2 regions of the Spirillospora sp. CA-108201 genome follow, and region 1 is predicted to be linked to the other one. Evidence: riboswitches for the same ligand, from Rfam matches in the RefSeq annotation. Region 1 holds a riboswitch; the other holds the start of a gene.
What was found. Region 1 has a riboswitch for glycine ahead of gcvP (aminomethyl-transferring glycine dehydrogenase). Riboswitches for the same ligand answer to the same signal wherever they lie in the genome.
Positions count from the first base shown of each region.

Region 1 (8,795 bases):
TTCGCGGTCGCCGCCCAGGTGCGCTCGACCGAGCACGACACCACGTTCGCCACCGCGCGGCAGGACGAGCTCGTCGGCATCCTGGCGGATCTGGGCCAGCGCTCCGAGCGGCTGAGAGGCGACCTGCGCGACCTGGAGGAGACCAGGGCCCGGCTGGAGCGGGACGCGGAGGGCGGGACGGCCCTGGAGGAGGCGCGCGAGCGGGCCACCACCTACGGCCTGCTCGCGGGCACGCTCCCGGCCGAGGGCCCCGGGATCGAACTGCGCATCGACGACCCCGGCGGCGGTGTGAGGGCCCTGAACCTGCTGGACGCCCTGGAGGAGCTCCGCGACGCCGGCGCCGAGGTCATCCAGGTCGGCGACGTGCGCGTCGGTGTTGACACCTACTTCCTGGACGGCCGCGACGGCATCCGCGCGGACGGCGCGCTCCTCACCGCCCCGTACCGGTTCCTGGCGATCGGCGACCCGCACACGATGACGACGGCGCTGGGCATCCCGGGCGGCCTCGTCCGCACCCTGGAGGGCGCGGGGGCCCACGTCCTGATCACCCGGCGCGCGAAGGTGTCCGTCGGCGCGGTACGGTCTCCCTAGAGGGAACGGGGGGGACGGTGGACGGACGCCGGGCCGGCACGTCGCGATCGCGGAGGTCCGCGCGGCGGCATGGACCTGCGATCATCGGCGAATGTAGTTTGGTGCAGCCGGTTCACCGTTCCAGTTGACCCCTCGGGTAATACCCGCGTAAGTTGCGGCGACCGTCGTGTGAGCGGGCGGTGAGTTGGACCGTGGCCGGGGGCGGTTCCCCGGCGTGGGTTGGGTGAAGGATGCGCGTGGCGCAGGCGGTCCCCGCTACGGCGGGCGGTCCGCGGGCGGCACGCCGATGGTAGGAGGCCGAGCCGATCGATGCCGAGCGTCTACTGCACGCAGTGCGGTCACGCCAACCCGGATGATGCCCGCTTCTGCTCGAACTGCGGCACTCCGCTGAGGGGTTCGGCGCCGCCGCCTCCCCGGGAGTCGCCGGGCGAGTCCACGTCCACGATCTCCATCGGGGGATTCGAGGCGCTGGACACCGACGCCGGCGCCGAGGAGCCGGTCGGGCCCGACCAGATGGCGATGGAGGCGCTCCCCCCGGGCACCGCGCTGCTCGTCGTGAAGCGCGGGCCCAACGCCGGCAGCCGCTTCCTGCTCGACAAGGACCGCACGTCCGCCGGCCGGCACCCCGAGAGCGACATCTTCCTGGACGACGTCACCGTCTCCCGTCGGCACGCCGAGTTCGCCCGGCAGGGCGGCGTGTTCTCCGTCCGCGACACCGGCAGCCTCAACGGCACCTACGTCAACCGGCAGCGGATCGACCAGGCCGGGCTGTCGGGCGGCGACGAGGTCCAGATCGGCAAGTTCCGGCTGGTCTTCCTGACCAACCCGGCCCACGGCTGACGGAACGCGGCGAGGACGCGGCGAACGATGGGAGGGCCCTTGAGCGCGGAGCCGGCCCGGTCCCCGATGACGATCGGGGACGTCCTCGGGCTGCTCAGGCCCGAGTTCCCCGACATCACCATCTCCAAGATCCGCTTCCTGGAGTCCGAGGGACTCGTCGAACCGGAGCGCAGCCCCTCCGGTTACCGCAAGTTCGGCGAGGCCGACGTCGAGCGGCTGCGGTACGTCCTCACCGCGCAGCGCGACCACTACATGCCGCTTCGCGTCATCAGGCAGCACCTGGAGGCGCGCGACCGGGGTGAGAGCGCCCCGCCGCTCGGCGCGCGCCGGACCGGCCCGCCCGAGCCCGACCGCCGGCGCCCGCGCACGCTCGTGGCCGCCGACACGACCGCTCCGGACCCCGCCGTGCGGCTCACGCGCCGCCAGCTCCTGGACGGCGCCGGGATCGACGAGGCCCTTCTCGCCCGCCTGGAGGAGTACGGCCTCGTCCGCCGGACCGGCGCCCACTACGAGGGCGAGGCGCTGAACATCGCGCGCGTGGCCGCCGCGCTCGGCGAGTTCGGCTTCGAGGTCCGGCACCTGCGCGCCGTCAAGGCCGCCGCCGACCGGCAGGTCGGCCTGATCGAGCAGATGGTCGCGCCGCAGCTGCGCCGCCGCAGCAGCGGCGCGCACGAGCAGGCGGCCGAGACCGCGCGGGAGATCGCCGCGCTGTCGGTGCGGCTGCACGCCGCGCTGGTCGCCGCGGGTCTGCGCGAGAGCCTCGACCACTGATCACGCGGCCGGTGGAGGATTTTGCCGCCCCCCGTGCGCCGCGAGCTGTCCGAGCCTGGGTGTACGTTGGCTACATGGTTCGGTCAGGAATCGATCCGCTGCACGTGGTGATCGAGACAGCGAGAACCAGCAGGGAGCCGCAGTGAAGCAGATGGAGGTCGTCGGCGTCCGGGTCGAGATGCCCTCCAATCAGCCGATCGTCCTGTTGAAGGAGACAGAGGGCGATCGCTACCTGCCCATCTGGATCGGGGCGGTCGAAGCGACCGCGATCGCCTTCGCCCAGCAGGGGGTGCTGCCCGCCCGGCCCCTCACCCACGACCTGTTCCGCGACGTGCTGGACGCGCTGAGCGTCCAGCTCCGCACCGTCAACATCACCGCGCTGCGCGAAGGGATCTTCTTCGCCGACCTCGTCTTCTCCAACGGCGTCGAGGTGAGCGCGCGCCCGTCCGACTCCATCGCCCTCGCGCTGCGCACCGGCGCCACGATCTTCGCCAGCGAGGACGTCCTGGAGGAGGCCGGCGTCGCCATCCCCGACGAGCAGGAGGACGAGGTCGAGAAGTTCCGCGAGTTCCTCGACACGATCTCCCCGGAGGACTTCGGCCGCGCCGGCTAGCTGTTCTGCCCTCCTGCCCGCGCGCCCGCCTGCGGATGGGTGGGTGGTGCCGTGGTGTATGTCACTCTGGAGTGCGAGTTCATGCCATGGGGCGAATGGTCGCCCATTGCGCCGGACCTGGCGGTTTTTGCGGGGGAACCATCGGGGTATGGACTGCGTGGGTGGCGAAGGTGCGCAGTTTGCCCACGTGAAGCCGGTTCATCCGGGCATGCGACGCGCCGACGATGAACGTTGACCACACCCTGACCGGCACCTACCGTGCTGGTGGAACACCCGTGGTGTAATTCGTCAAACCCCCTTGACGAGCCGCCGCGGGATGATAGAAGCCGGAGGTCCGCGTGGCGGTGAGCAGCGGCGAGGGCAAGGCGACCCCCGACAGGCGCGTGGCGTCCCGCCGTGCCGGAGAGCAGGGCCTGCTCTTCGACACCCAGGTGTCGGCGCCGCCGGAGGACGTCGGCTACCGCGGCCCGACGGCGTGCGCCGCGGCGGGGATCACCTATCGGCAACTCGACTACTGGGCCCGCACCAAGCTGGTGGAGCCCAGCGTGCGGTCGGCGCAGGGATCGGGCAGCCAGCGGCTGTACAGCTTCCGCGACGTCCTGGTCCTGAAGGTCGTCAAGCGGCTCCTGGACACCGGCGTCTCGCTGCAGCAGATACGCACGGCCGTCTCCCACCTGCGCGACCGCGGCGTCCAGGACCTCGCCCAGATCACCCTCATGAGCGACGGCGTCAGCGTCTACGAGTGCACCTCTCCCGACGAGGTCGTCGACCTCCTCCAGGGCGGGCAGGGCGTGTTCGGCATCGCGCTCGGGCGGGTGTGGCAGGAGGTGGAGGGCAGTCTGGCGGAACTGCCCGCTGAACGCGCCTCCACCGGCGACGACGACCCCTCCGGACACCACCACGACGAACTGGCCGACCGGCGGCGCGCCCGCCGCACCGGCTGAGGCCGACGCCTCAGAGCGCTTCTTTGCGCTGCAGGAAGGCGAACGCCCCCCATCCCGGCAGGACCGGCAGCCACAGCGTCAGGAGCCGGTAGAGCAGCACCGCCGACGTGGCCGTCTCCGCCGTCAGCCCCGAGATCGTCAACGCCAGCGTGAGGGCGCCCTCCACGGCCCCGAGCCCGCCCGGCGTCGGCGCCGCCGACCCGACCGCGTTCGCGGTCAGGAACACCAGCACCACCGTCGTCCACGGCAGCGAACCGCCGAACGCCCGGATCGACGCGTCGAGGCACAGCGTGAACGCCAGCGTCAGCAGCAGGGTGCCGCCCATGCCGGTGGACAGCTTCCGCGGCGACTGCAGGACGTCCACCAGGCGCGGAACCACGCCCGAGAACATGGCCCGCAGCCGCGAGGCGACCACCCGCCGCACCCGCGGCACCGTCAGCGCGAGCCCCGCCAGCAGCCCCAGCCCGAGCACCGCGAGCACGATCGTCCGGGACGGGGCGAGGTCGTGCGTCGCCTTCGCCGTCGAACCGGTCAGGAACCCGAACAGCACCAGCAGCAGGATGTGGGTGACCAGCCCCACGAGCTGGGACGCGCCCACGCTCGCGACGGCGAGGGCGGGCCGGACGCCCGAGCGCTGCAGGTAGCGCGTGTTGACGGCGACGCCGCCGACGGCCGCCGGCGCGACCAGCTTCACGAACGACGCGGCCAGCTGCGCCAGGACCGTCCGCCCCAGCGGCAGCCGTTCGGGGACGAACCCCATCAGCATGAACGCGGCGGCCACGTAGGTGAGCGCCGCGGCCCCCAGCGCCGCCGCCACCCAGTGCCAGCTCGCCGTGGCCGCCAGGTGGCCGATGTCCAGGCTCGTCACCTGCGGGATGACGATGTACGCCGCGACCGACAGCGCCACGATGCTGACGATGGTCCGCGGCTGGAACCGCTCCAGCCTGGCCGGCGGCGCCTCCGTCTCCGGCTTCAGCCGGACGATCTGCTCCCGGATGCGGGTGAGCAGGTCCTTGTTGTGCCGCAGCGCGGTGCGGGTCGCCCGCGACAGCGCCACCCGCTGGAGCAGCGGCACCGCCCCGCCGAGGGCCTCCTCGCCCAGCACCGGCGCCGCCGTCCGCACCGCCCGTTCCGGCCCCGTGCGCAGTGCCAGCGTCGTGAGCAGCTGCGCGAGGTCCAGGCGCAGCGCCAGGTCGCCGGCCGCCGTCTCCCCGGACCGCAGGTCGGTGAGGTAGGCGAGGCCGTCGTCGCCGACGAGGACCGCCTCGCCCTCCAGTCTCCGGTGCGCGAGCCGACCCGCCTGCAGCGACCGGAACTGCCGCCACACGTCCGTCAGCAGCTCGTCGGTGATCTCCTCGCCGGGGACGTCCCCGAGCCGCCGCCCCGGGACGTGCTCGTAGGCCAGCAGCGCCGCCTCGGTGCCGGCCTCGCAGGTGCCGACGAGCCGCGGCGTCCGGGCGCCCGCGGCGTCCACCGCGTACGCCATCAGCGACTCCAGCTCCAGGGACCGGCGCAGCGACCGCAGCGTCCGCCCCGTCGTCGCCCCGCGCAGCCGCAGCAGCCGCCAGACGCGGTAGAGCAGGCCGGCGGACTGCTGGTCGCGGTCCAGGACGCGGACCTCCACGTCCCAGTCGCCGTGCGGCTCCCGTCCCGCCGGGAGCCGGGCGCCGTACGCGCCGCGCGGGGAGGGGGCGAGGGCGACGCCGTAGCGGCGGGTCTCGTCGGCGTCGTGCGTGCCGTCCAGGCGCGCCCCCGCAGCGGGCGCAGCCCGAGCCGTTCGAGCGCGGCCACCACGGCCGCGCCCGGCGGGCGCGGGTTCGGCGTCCCGACCGCGTAGAGGGCGCCGTGGCCGATGGCGCGGCCGAGCAGGTAGGTGGCCGCCAGCGCGGCGACGGAGGCGTAGGACGCGGTCAGCCCCGTCAGCGCAGCCAGCCCGATCATGGTCCAGGTCGCGGCCTGCCAGCGGGCGCGGCCCGCCATCCCGACCGCGCTGACGAACGCGATCACCGGGGCGATGTCGGTGTGCACCGGCGCGGTCTCGGTGCCGCCCCAGATCAGCGAGTCGAGCACGCCGCCCGGCGCGGCCCGCACCACCAGGTCGTCCAGGCCCACCGTGATCCCGAAGGCGATCATCGCCGCCAGCAGCGCGACGGCCACGCGCATGCCGTCCTTGTGGAACAGCCGCTCGATCGCGAACGCGACCGGCACGGCCAGCACCCCGAAGCTGGACACCAGCGTCGCCAGCGTCAGCAGCAGCCGCGGCGCGTGCGCGGTGCCCTGCGCGATGTCGGTCTGCAGGCCGTGGGTCGTCTGCTGCGCGATCGACACCAGCAGCATCACCGCCGCCAGCCCCACCACGGACGCCGCGAACCGGATGGCGTCGGAGGACCGGCGGATCCGGTACGGCTGCGCGGGCTCGTCGACCGTCGCGCCCGCGGCCGCACCCTGCACCGGGCGCACCGCGTCGTCGTGGGTCTGTGTCACGCCGTACCGCCGCCCTGACCATCCGCCATCGTGATCAGCGTCCCAGACCCGGCGGCGCGCCGTCGAGTCGCGGGGCCGCCCCCGGGACGCGCGTCCATCCCGCAGCCTCATCCGCCCGCCCCCCGTGCGGTCCGGGACCGTCGCGGCCCAGGTGAGTCAGCACATGGTACTCGCCGGTACAGCGCCGGCGACGGAGGGCGGGGCCTCTTGCGGCGGGCCGGAACGACGTCGCGGACGCACCTTTGGGTAGGGTTCGACCTAGGACATGCCGTCGACCCTGTGCGGGAGAGACCCCACGCCGCCAGCGTGGGGCGCCGAAGGAGCAACCTCCCCGGAACCTCTCAGGCAAAAGGACCGTGCGGGCGAGGCACCTCTGGAAAGCAGGCGTCGGTCCCCGCGCGCGGGGAGGGGCGGCTCACCGAAGGGGAAACCCCGCCGCGCGGGTGAAGCTCTCAGGTGCCGATGACAGAGGGGGAGACCGGCCGCCGGCCGCGCCGGCGGCGCACCTGAGCGACCGCAGCAGCCAGGAGGCCCTCCATGACCGCCCAGTTCTTCGCCCCTGTGGCCGCGCCGCAGCACCCCCGGACGGCGTTCGCCGACCGGCACATCGGCCCTTCGCCGGACGACCAGGCGAGGATGCTGGCCGCCATCGGCTACTCCGGCGCCGAGGCTCTGATCGACAGGGCGGTCCCCGCCGCGATCCGCACGTCCCGGCCCCTGGACCTGCCGCCCGCGCTGAGCGAGACCGCCGCGCTGGACCGGCTCCGCGAGCTGGCGTCCCGCAGCACCGTCCTCACGTCCATGATCGGGCTCGGCTACCACGGGACGACCACGCCCGGGGTGATCATGAGGAACGTGCTGGAGAACCCGGGCTGGTACACCGCCTACACGCCCTACCAGCCCGAGATCTCCCAGGGGCGCCTCGAAGCCCTGCTGAACTTCCAGACGGTCGTGGGCGACCTGACCGGACTGCCCGTCGCCAACGCCTCCATGCTGGACGAGGGCACCGCCGCCGCCGAGGCCATGGCCCTCGCCCACCGCGTCTCCAGGCGCAGGGAGCCCGGGACGTTCCTCGTCGACATCGACACCCTCCCGCAGACGATCGAGGTCGTCCGGACCCGCGCGATCCCGCTCGGCATCGAGGTCGTCATCGCCGACCTGTCCGGCGGCCTCCCCGCCGGCGACTTCTTCGGCGTGCTGCTGCAGTACCCCGGCGCGTCCGGCGCCGTCCGCGACCTGGAGCCGGTCATCGCGCAGGCCCACGAGCGCGGTGCCAAGGCCGTCGTCGCCGCCGACCTGCTCGCGCTGACGCTGCTGCGCCCCCCGGGCGAGTGCGGCGCCGACATCGCGGTGGGCTCCGCGCAGCGGTTCGGCGTCCCCTACGGGTTCGGCGGCCCGCACGCCGGCTACATGGCGGTCGGTGAGGGCATCCAGCGCCAGCTCCCCGGACGGCTCGTCGGCGTGTCCGTCGACGCCGACGGCGCCACCGCCTACCGGCTGGCGCTGCAGACCCGCGAGCAGCACATCCGCCGCGAGAAGGCCACCAGCAACATCTGCACCGCCCAGGTCCTGCTCGCCGTGATGGCGAGCATGTACGCCGTCTACCACGGCCCCGAGGGGCTGGCGGCGATCGCGCAGCGGACGCACCGCCGCGCCGCCGAGATCGCCGCGGGGCTGCGCGCCGCCGGCGTCGAGGTCGTGCACGACTCGTTCTTCGACACCGTCCTGGCCCGCGTGCCCGGCCGCGCCGCCGCGGTCGTCGAGGCCGCCCGCGAGCGCGGGATCAACCTGCGCCCGGACGGGCCCGACCACGTCGCGGCCGCCTGCGACGAGACGACGCGGCCCGAGCACGTCGCGGCCGTGCTGGAGGCGTTCGGCGCCGCCGTGCCCGGCGAGGTCCCCGAGGCGTTCCCGGACGCCCTGCGCCGCGAGAGCCCCTACCTGACCCACCCCGTCTTCCACGCGCACCGCTCCGAGACCGCGATGCTGCGCTACCTGCGCAGGCTCCAGGACAAGGACATCGCGCTCGACCGCTCCATGATCCCGCTCGGCTCCTGCACGATGAAGCTGAACGCGACCGCCGAGATGGAGCCGATCACCTGGCCGCAGTTCGCGGACCTCCACCCGTTCGCGCCGCTCGACCAGGCCGCCGGCTACGTCGAGCTGATCGGCGAGCTGGAGGGCTTCCTCGCCGAGATCACCGGGTACGCGAAGGTCTCCGTCCAGCCGAACGCCGGCTCCCAGGGCGAACTGGCCGGGCTGCTCGCCATCCGCGGCTACCACGCCTCCCGCGGCGAGGAGCACCGCGACGTCTGCCTGATCCCGTCCTCGGCGCACGGCACCAACGCCGCCAGCGCCGTCATGGCCGGGATGCGGGTCGTCGTCGTGAAGTGCGACGAGGGCGGCAACGTCGACCTCGGCGACCTGCGCGCCAAGCTCGGCGAGCACGGCGACCGGCTCGCGGCGATCATGGTGACCTACCCGTCCACGCACGGCGTCTTCGAGGAGACGATCACCGAGGTCTGCGCGGCCGTGCACGACGCCGGCGGCCA
Region 1 covers NZ_JBNJNE010000001.1:1,665,155-1,673,949, reverse strand. Annotated here, with positions in the region: gene ACQEU6_RS08225 (DUF881 domain-containing protein) at 1-591, shown strand, start outside; gene ACQEU6_RS08220 (double zinc ribbon and FHA domain-containing protein) at 901-1,431, shown strand; gene ftsR (transcriptional regulator FtsR) at 1,471-2,202, shown strand; gene ACQEU6_RS08210 (bifunctional nuclease family protein) at 2,345-2,815, shown strand; gene ACQEU6_RS08205 (MerR family transcriptional regulator) at 3,154-3,759, shown strand; gene ACQEU6_RS08200 (lysylphosphatidylglycerol synthase transmembrane domain-containing protein) at 3,770-5,245, opposite strand; gene ACQEU6_RS08195 (hypothetical protein) at 5,245-6,243, opposite strand; glycine riboswitch at 6,516-6,610, shown strand; glycine riboswitch at 6,611-6,722, shown strand; gene gcvP (aminomethyl-transferring glycine dehydrogenase) at 6,781-8,795, shown strand, end outside.

Region 2 (8,795 bases), 6.1 Mb from region 1:
CTCAAGGCCGAGGATGACGGCCTTGTCGGAGCCGTGGCCCTTGCCGGTGAGACCGAGCGACCCGTAGAGGGTCACGGTGACGGACGCGGTCTTCTCCAGCAGGCCGTCGTGCCGCAGGCCCCGGGCGAACCGGTGCGCCGCGGCCATCGGCCCGCCCGTGTGGGACGACGACGGACCGATGCCGATCTTGAAAAGGTCGAAAACGCTGATGGCCATGGCTACCTCGTTGCGGCCGCGCTCCCTCCCCGCGAGGGGAGGGAGCGCCGGAACGTCACAGGTTCGGGTACAGGGGATGCCTGTCGGCCAGCGCCTTCACCCGGGCGGCGAGCGCGTCCCGGTCGAAGGACGGCTGCAGTGCGAGCGCGATCACGTCCGCGACCTCGGCGAAGTCCGCGGCGGTGAAGCCGCGGGTCGCGAGGGCCGGGGTGCCGATCCGCAGGCCGGAGGTGACCATCGGCGGGCGCGGGTCGTTCGGCACCGCGTTGCGGTTCACCGTGATGCCGATGTCGTGCAGGCGGTCCTCGGCGTCCCGGCCGGTGAGCTCGGAGTCCACCAGGTCGACCAGCACGAGGTGGACGTCCGTCCCGCCGGTCAGCACCCTGACGCCGGCCTTGGCGGAGTCCTCGGCGAGCAGGCGCTCGGCGAGCAGCTTCGCGCCTTCCACGGTCGCCGCCTGCCGGGCCCGGAACTCCTCCGACGCGGCGATCTTCAGGGCGACGGCCTTGGCGGCGATCACGTGCTCCAGCGGGCCGCCCTGCATGCCGGGGAACACCGCGGAGTTGATCTTCTTGCCGTACTCCTCGCGGGCGAGGATCAGCCCGCCGCGCGGGCCGCCGAGCGTCTTGTGCGTCGTGGTCGTCACGATGTCGGCGTGCGGGACGGGCGAGGGGTGCAGCCCCGCCGCGACCAGGCCCGCGAAGTGCGCCATGTCGACCATGAGCAGCGCCCCGACCGAGTCGGCGACCCGCCGGAACGCCGCGAAGTCGAGCTGCCGCGGGTACGCCGACCAGCCCGCGACGATCATCTTCGGCCGGTGCTCGGCCGCGAGCGAGGCCACCTCGTCCATGTCGACCAGGCCGTCCTCGGCGCGGACGTGGTACGGCACCACGTTCAGCACCTTGCCGGAATAGTTGAGCCGCATCCCGTGCGTGAGGTGCCCGCCGTGCGCGAGGTCGAGGCCGAGGATCGTGTCGCCGTGCTGGAGCAGCGCGAAGTAGACCGCCGTGTTCGCCTGCGCGCCGCTGTGCGGCTGGACGTTCGCGTGCTCGGCGCCGAACAGGGCCTTGGCCCGGTCGATGGCGAGCTGCTCGGTGACGTCCACGAACTCGCAGCCGCCGTAGTACCGGCGGCCCGGGTACCCCTCGGCGTACTTGTTCGTCAGGACCGAGCCCTGCGCCTCCAGCACCGAGACGGGCGCGAAGTTCTCCGACGCGATCATCTCCAGGGTGCCCTGCTGGCGGCGCAGCTCCGCGGCGACGGCCTCGGCGACCTCCGGATCGGCCGTCGCGAGGGAGTCGTTCAGGCTCATGATTCCTCGATCAGCTTGTCGTAGGCGGCGGAGTCGAGCAGGTCGCCCGGCTCCTGCGAGATCCGCACCTTGAAGATCCAGCCCTCGCCGTACGGGTCGTCGTTGATGACCTTCGGCTCGTCCACCACCGCGCTGTTGATCGCGGTGATCTCGCCGCTGACGGGGGAGTAGAGGTCGCTGACCGACTTGGTCGACTCCACCTCGCCGCACGGCTCGCCCGCCTCGACGGCGTCGCCCTCCGACGGCTGCAGCTCGATGTAGACGATCTCACCGAGGGCGTCGGCGGCGTGCGCGGTGATGCCGACCGTGACGATGCCGTCCTCGCCGCCGAGGCCCGACACCCACTCGTGCTCCTCGCTGTAGCGGAGCTCCTCCGGAACGCTCACGATCACTTCTCTCTTTCCACCGTGGGGGCGCGCCCCCACACCGCCGGACAACTTGTTCAGGAACGCTTGCAGATCAGGGACGCTTGTAGAACGGCAGGGCCACCACGTCCACCGGCTCCCGCCGGCCGCGGACGTCCACCGCGAGGCCGGCCTCCTCGACGCCGCTGTCGAGGTACGCCATCGCGATCGGCGTGCCCAGTGTGGGCGACGGGGCGCCGCTCGTCACGATTCCGCACGGCGCGCCGCCGGACGTGACGACCTGGTACCCCTTGCGAGGCGCGCGACGCCCCCGCGCGACCAGTCCCACGAGCCTACGGCCCGGCGGGGTCTGCGCCTGAGCCGCCAGGGCCGACTTCCCCACGAAATCGACAGCTTTGTCCAGCTTGACCACCCGGCCGAGGCCCGCCTCGAACGGCGTCGTCTCGGCCGTCAACTCGTTCCCGTACAGCGGCATCCCCGCCTCCAGGCGCAGCGTGTCGCGAGCCGACAGCCCCGCCGGGACGACCCCCTCCACCGCGGCGAGCGCCCCCCACAACCGGACCGCGTCGGACGCGTCCACGAACAGCTCGAACCCGTCCTCGCCCGTGTACCCCGTGCGGGCGACCAGCGCGTCCACGCCCGCGACCCGCCCCGCCAGGATCGCGTAGTACTTCAGACCGGCCAGCGGCGCGTCCGTGAACCCCTCGAGAATCCCCTGGGAACGCGGGCCCTGCAGCGCGATCAGCGCGTAGGAGCCGGACCGGTCGTCCACCGCGGCCTCGAACCCCGCGGCCCGCTCGACCAGCGCCTCCCGGACCACCGCCGCGTTCGCGGCGTTCGCCACCACCATCCACGTCTCGTCCGCGAGCCGGTAGACGATCAGGTCGTCCAGGACGCCGCCGTCCGGCCCGCAGATCATCGTGTAGCGGGCCTTGCCCACCGGCATCGGCGACAGGTTGCCGACCAGCGCGAAGTCCAGCGCCGCCCCCGCCCCCGGACCCGAAAGGAAGATCTCCCCCATGTGCGACAGGTCGAACAGCCCCGCGCCCGTGCGGACCGCCCGGTGCTCGGCGGTCTCGCTCGCGTAGCGCAGCGGCATCAGATGGCCGGCGAAGTCGACGAGGTTCGCGCCGAGGTCCTCATGGACGTCGTGCAGCGGCGTCTTCTTCGCGGTCGGATCGGCGGACATGGGCTCGGCTCCTTCGTCACGGGCGCGCATGGTCCATCGTCCCACTCGCGCACCGGGCGTATCGGTGCCTCCCCCTCTGTCATCGGCGCCTGAGAGCTTCACCCGCCGCGGCACGGCGGGCTTTCACCTTCGGCGGGGGACAGGAGTCCCCGCTTTCCAGAGGTCGCCTGGCCCGTGCGGTCCGTGGGCCTGAGAGGTTCCGGGGAGGATTTGCTCCTTCGGCGCCCCCCACCGGCTGCGAGGGACTCTCCCGCACGGGATCATCAGCTGTCGCAGAAGGCTAGCAGTGTTCATTGCGTTTCCCCAGGGTCGAGGCCTTGGGGGCCTCGACCCTGGGGAAACGCGTGCGATCGCTGCATCGCTCCGGCTCGCCTTGCGGCTCGCTTCGCGATCAGATCCTTGCTTCGCTCGGATCTGCCTTCGGACGCGATCGCGGCCCCCGCGTTGTCACGGGGCTTAGGCGGCGGCTGAGGTGGCTTCGTCAGACGGTTGCTGCTGGGGGTCCTGTTTCCGTCCATCCGCATGCGGCTGGTCCCGGCCGTTGCGCTCCGTGTTCGTGTGGCGGTGTCCCGCGCTCGGCTCTGCGCTGGCGGAGGCTGTCAGTTGGGGGGTGCGGACATGGACTTCACGCAGGTTTGCAGGGCCGCCCTGATTTTCTGCAGTTCGTCGGGGGCGGGGGTTCTCGTGGGGTTGGGGGTCGGCATCTGGACGCCCTGCTTGTGCATGCAGTCGTTGAAGGCCTTGACCGCCTTCGACTGGGCCGGGGGGAGCGGCGGCGTCTCGGTGGTCCTGCCGGGCCTGGGGGTGGACGGGGCCGTCGTCGCGGCGGTCGGGGCCTGGGGTGACGACGCGCTCGCCGGCTTGCCGTCGTCGCAGCCGGCCAGGGCCAGGGGCAGGATCAGCGCCATTGCCGCTATGTGACCGCGCTTCAAGGGAACCTCCGTGGGGCGGGTGGGGGCCATGATGCGGCGTCGGCCCTCCCCTTGGATACGGGTTCTCGTGCCAAGGAAGCGCGGCCGGGTTAGCACCGCGCATCAAAGTGGCTTAAGGCGTGTGCCGCTTCTCCGTTCGCCTCAACCGGATCGCGGGCCGTAACGTACTCTGAACTGGTTGTCGGAGATCACCCCCGGGCTCGCGGGGTGCACGGACCCGGAGGGCACGCCGCATGGTCTACTACCTGGCTGGAGCGTTGATCCTCTTCTTCGGCCTGCTGGTCTCCATCGCACTGCACGAGCTCGGGCACTTCTCCTTCGCCAAGCTGTTCAAGGTGCGGACCACGCAGTTCATGGTCGGGTTCGGGCCCACCATGTGGTCGAGGCGCAAGGGCGAGACCGAGTACGGCGTCAAGTGGATCCCGCTCGGCGGCTACATCCGCATGATCGGCATGCTGCCGCCGCGCAAGGGCGACGCGCCCGGGCAGGTGCGGCGGATCAGCACCGGGCCGTGGCAGGGGCTGATCGAGTCCGCGCGCGGGGCCTCGCTGGAGGAGGTCGGGCCCGGCGACGGCGACCGCGTGTTCTACGCCAAGAAGTGGTGGCAGAAGCTGCTCATCATGTTCGGCGGGCCCGCGATGAACCTGCTGCTGTCGGTGATGTTCTTCGCGATCCTGCTGATGGGCATCGGCACCAGCCAGCCGCAGCCGGTGATCAAGGAGGTGGCCGAGTGCATGGTGCCGGCCAGCGCCAAGGTCGCCGCGTGCCCGGCGAACGCGGCGCCGACGCCCGCGCGGCAGGTCGGGCTCCAGGCCGGCGACCGGATCACGGCGTTCGACGGCAAGAAGATCGACGACTACGGGCAGCTGCAGGTGCTGATCCGCGAGGACGGCGGCAGGACCGTCCCGATGACCGTCCGGCGGGACGGCAGGGACGTGCGGCTGAACGTGCCCATCACCCGCAACCAGATGTACGACCTCAAGGACGAGGAAAAGGTCGTCAACGTCGGGTTCCTCGGCATCACGCCGTCCAGCGCGATCGAGCGGCAGGGGCCGGGCGCGGTCGCGAGCACGATGGGCGACCTGACCGGGCGCACCGTCGGCGCGCTGGTGCGGATGCCGCAGAAGATGGTCGGCGTGTGGAACGCGGCCTTCGGCGGCGACGAGCGCGACCCGAACGGGCCGATCGGCGTCGTCGGCGTCAGCCGGATCGGCGGCGAGGTCGCCGCGTCCGACGACTTCACCGGCACGCAGAAGGTCTCCTTCTTCGTGATGCTGCTCGGCTCGCTGAACCTCGCGGTCGGGCTGTTCAACCTCATCCCGCTGCTGCCGCTGGACGGCGGGCACATCGCCGGCGCGCTGCTGGAAGCGGTCAAGAAGGCGTTCGCCCGGATCTTCCGCAGGCCCGACCCGGGCTACGTGGACGTCGCCAAGGCGCTGCCGGTGACGTACGTGATGGCGGTCGTCCTGATCGTCATGGGCGGCCTGCTGATCTACGCCGACCTGTTCAACCCGATCCGCGTCACGGGGTGACGTCCGGCATCGCGCCGGTCTTCAGGAAGCCGTCCAGCGCGGCCACGTAGGGGCCGATGTCGAGGCCCTGGTCCGCCAGCCACGCGTCCGACCCGTAGGTGCCCGCGTAGCGCTCGGCGCCGTCGCAGATGAGCGTGACGACGCTGCCGCGCTCCCCGCGGGCCCGCATCTGGGCGATCAGTTCGGCGGCGCCCCACATGTTCGTGCCGGTCGAGCCGCCGACGCTGCGGCCGCTGACCCCGCTCGTCCAGCGCATCGCCGCGACGGACGCCGCGTCCGGCACCCGGATCATCCGGTCGATCACCGTGGGCAGGAACGACGGCTCGACGCGGGGGCGGCCGATGCCCTCGATCCGCGAGCCCGCCGCGGTGCGGGCGGGGTCACCGTCGGCGAACGAGCCGTGGAACGCCGACCCCTCCGGGTCGACGACCGCGAGCCGCGTCTGGAACCGCTGGTAGCGGGCGTACCGGCCGATGGTCGCGGACGTCCCGCCGGTGCCGGCGCCGACCACGATCCAGGACGGCTCGGGGAACCGCTCCAGCCGCATCTGCTCGAAGATCGACTCGGCGATGTTGTTGTTGCCGCGCCAGTCCGTCGCCCGCTCGGCGAAGGTGAACTGGTCCATGAAGTGGCCGCCGCACTCGGCCGCGAGCCGCCGCGACTCCTCGTAGATCGCCGACGGGTCGGCCACCAGATGGCAGCGGCCGCCGTGGAACTCGATGAGCTGGATCTTCTCCGGGCTGGTGGTGGCCGGCATGACCGCGACGAACGGCAGGCCGAGCAGCCGCGCGAAGTACGCCTCCGACACCGCGGTCGACCCGCTGGACGCCTCGATGATCGTCGTGTCCCGGCGGATCCAGCCGTTGGCCAGCCCGTAGAGGAACAGCGACCGCGCGAGCCGGTGCTTCAGTGAACCCGTGGGGTGGACCGACTCGTCCTTCAGGTAGAGGTCGATGCCCCACTCGGGCGGCAGCGGGAACACGTGCAGGTGCGTGTCGGCGCTGCGGTTGGCGTCGGCGTCCACGAGCCGGATCGCCTCGGCGATCCATGCCCGGTATCCGGGATCGCAGCGGTCCACGATGCGGCTCATGACGGATCTCTCCTTGATCGTCGGCAGGGGTCCCACGATATCCGCGCATGTCACGGTGCATCATTGGGAGGGCGGGGGGCAGATGATCCAGATGTTCGACGAACGCATCGTGGCCACCGGGCGGCTGCCGCTGTTCGGCTTCTTCGTCGCGTTCATGATCACTTTCGTGCTGACGCGGGTGAACGTCCGGCTGATCCGCGCGGACGTGCGCTGGTGGTTCCGGAACGTGAAGGCCGGCGACGTGCACATCCACCACGTCGTGTTCGGCGTGGTGCTGATGCTGATGGGCGGCGTGGCGAGCCTCGCCGTCCCGGACGCCTACGTCGGCCTCGACCTCGCGGCGGCGGCGGTGTTCGGGATGGGCTCGGCCCTCGTCCTGGACGAGTTCGCGCTGATCCTGCACCTCAGCGACGTCTACTGGACGGAGAAGGGCCGCGCGTCCGTCGACGCCGTGTTCGTCGCCATGGCGGTGACCGGGCTGCTGCTGCTCGGCATCCGCCCCCTCGGCTACGAGGGCATCGCGCCCGACCCGGGCACCGGGCTGATCACCCGCGTCTACATCGCCTCCCTCGCGGTCAACCTCGTCCTCGCCGTGGTCACGCTGCTCAAGGGCAAGATCTGGACGGGCCTGCTCGGGCTGTTCATGCCCGCGCTGCTGATCGTCGGCGCGATCCGGGTGGCGCGGCCCGGCTCGCCCTGGTCGCGCTGGCGCTACGACCCCGGCTCGCGCCGCTACCAGCGGGCCGTCCGGCGCGAGACGCGGCTCAGGCGGCCGCTGATCCGCGCCAAGATCTGGGTGCAGGAGTTCATCGCGGGACGGCACGACCTCATCCCGCCCGAGCTGCTCCAGCGCCGCGCCGATTCCGCCGAGCGGGCCCGCCGCCGCAGGCTGGCCCGCGCCGCCGCCCGCGCCGAGCGGCGGGCCGAACGCCGGGCCGAGCGCGGCCGGGCGCGCCGGGCCGAGCGGCGGGCGGCGCGCCGCGCCGCGTTCCGGGCCGAGCGGGAGGCCGTCGAGCGCGCCGAGCGCAACGCCGCGGCCCGCGCCCACCGGGAGGCCGCGGCCCGGGCGCGCCGCCGCACCCTGTCGCGCGTGCGGGGGCAGACCGGGTCGCGGCTCCGGACCCGCGCCGCGTCCGCCCGGCGGGCCCGCGGCCGTGCGCACGGGGACGAGCCGCCGTCCGGGGAACTGCCGCCGGCGGAGGCGCCCGAGCTCAGTCCATGACGGGGGCGACGGCCCGGACGGTGTCGATCGTGTCGGCCTCGGCGGCGGACTTGTCGGGCCGGTACCGCAGGACGCGGGCGAACCTCAGCGCGATGCCGCCGGGGTAGCGGGGGCTGTGCTGGACGCCGTCGAACGCGATCTCGACGACCAGTTCGGGCCGGACGTGCACCGTCCAGGAGTCCTCGCGCACGGCCAGCGCGCGGAGCCGCTCCGTCTGCCAGGCGAGCAGCTCGTCGGTGAGCCCCTTGAAGGTCTTGCCGAGCATGACGAAGCCGCCGGTCTCGGGATCGCGGGCGCCGAGGTGCAGGTTGGACAGCAGGCCCTGCCGGCGGCCGTGCCCCCACTCGACGGCGAGGACGACGAGGTCGAGGGTGTGCCGGGGCTTGACCTTGATCCAGCCCGCGCCGCGCCGCCCGGCCGTGTACGGGGTGTCGAGGGCCTTGACCACGACGCCCTCGTGGCCCCGCGCGACGGCCTCGTCGAAGACCTCCTTGGCCCGGGCGGGATCGCCGGTGACCACGCGGGGCATCCGCAGCTCCTCGGGGACCACACGCGCGAGCGCCGCGTACCGCTCGGCCCCGGGCGCGTCGAGCAGGTCCTCGCCGCGCGCGCCCTGCGGAGGGGCGTCGCCGGCCTCCACGAGGTACAGGGCGTCGAACAGGAAGACGGCCAGCGGCACCGGCTCGACGCCCTTGGCCGTGCGGGTCGCGGTGCGGGCGGAGGTGACCTGGAACGGGTGGGGGCGCCCGTCCGGCCGCAGGGCGATCAGTTCCCCGTCGAACACGGCCGCGCGGACGGGCAGCCCCCGCACCGCCTCCACCACCTCGGGCAGCCGGGAGGTGATCTCGTCCAGCGTCCGGGTGAAGACCCGGACCTCTCCGCCGGACACGTGCACCTGGGCGCGGATGCCGTCGAGCTTCCACTCGACGGCCGCCTC
Region 2 covers NZ_JBNJNE010000001.1:7,770,763-7,779,557, forward strand. Annotated here, with positions in the region: gene ACQEU6_RS37390 (L-serine ammonia-lyase) at 1-216, opposite strand, end outside; gene glyA (serine hydroxymethyltransferase) at 272-1,528, opposite strand; gene gcvH (glycine cleavage system protein GcvH) at 1,525-1,914, opposite strand; gene gcvT (glycine cleavage system aminomethyltransferase GcvT) at 1,988-3,082, opposite strand; glycine riboswitch at 3,156-3,245, opposite strand; glycine riboswitch at 3,250-3,345, opposite strand; gene ACQEU6_RS37410 (hypothetical protein) at 3,682-3,990, opposite strand; gene ACQEU6_RS37415 (M50 family metallopeptidase) at 4,248-5,546, shown strand; gene cds1 (L-cysteine desulfhydrase Cds1) at 5,536-6,636, opposite strand; gene ACQEU6_RS37425 (hypothetical protein) at 6,635-7,858, shown strand; gene ACQEU6_RS37430 (ATP-dependent DNA ligase) at 7,848-8,795, opposite strand, start outside.
Region 2: it holds a riboswitch for glycine, as region 1 does, so the genes downstream of both, gcvT (glycine cleavage system aminomethyltransferase GcvT) here and gcvP (aminomethyl-transferring glycine dehydrogenase) in region 1, are expected to answer to the same signal.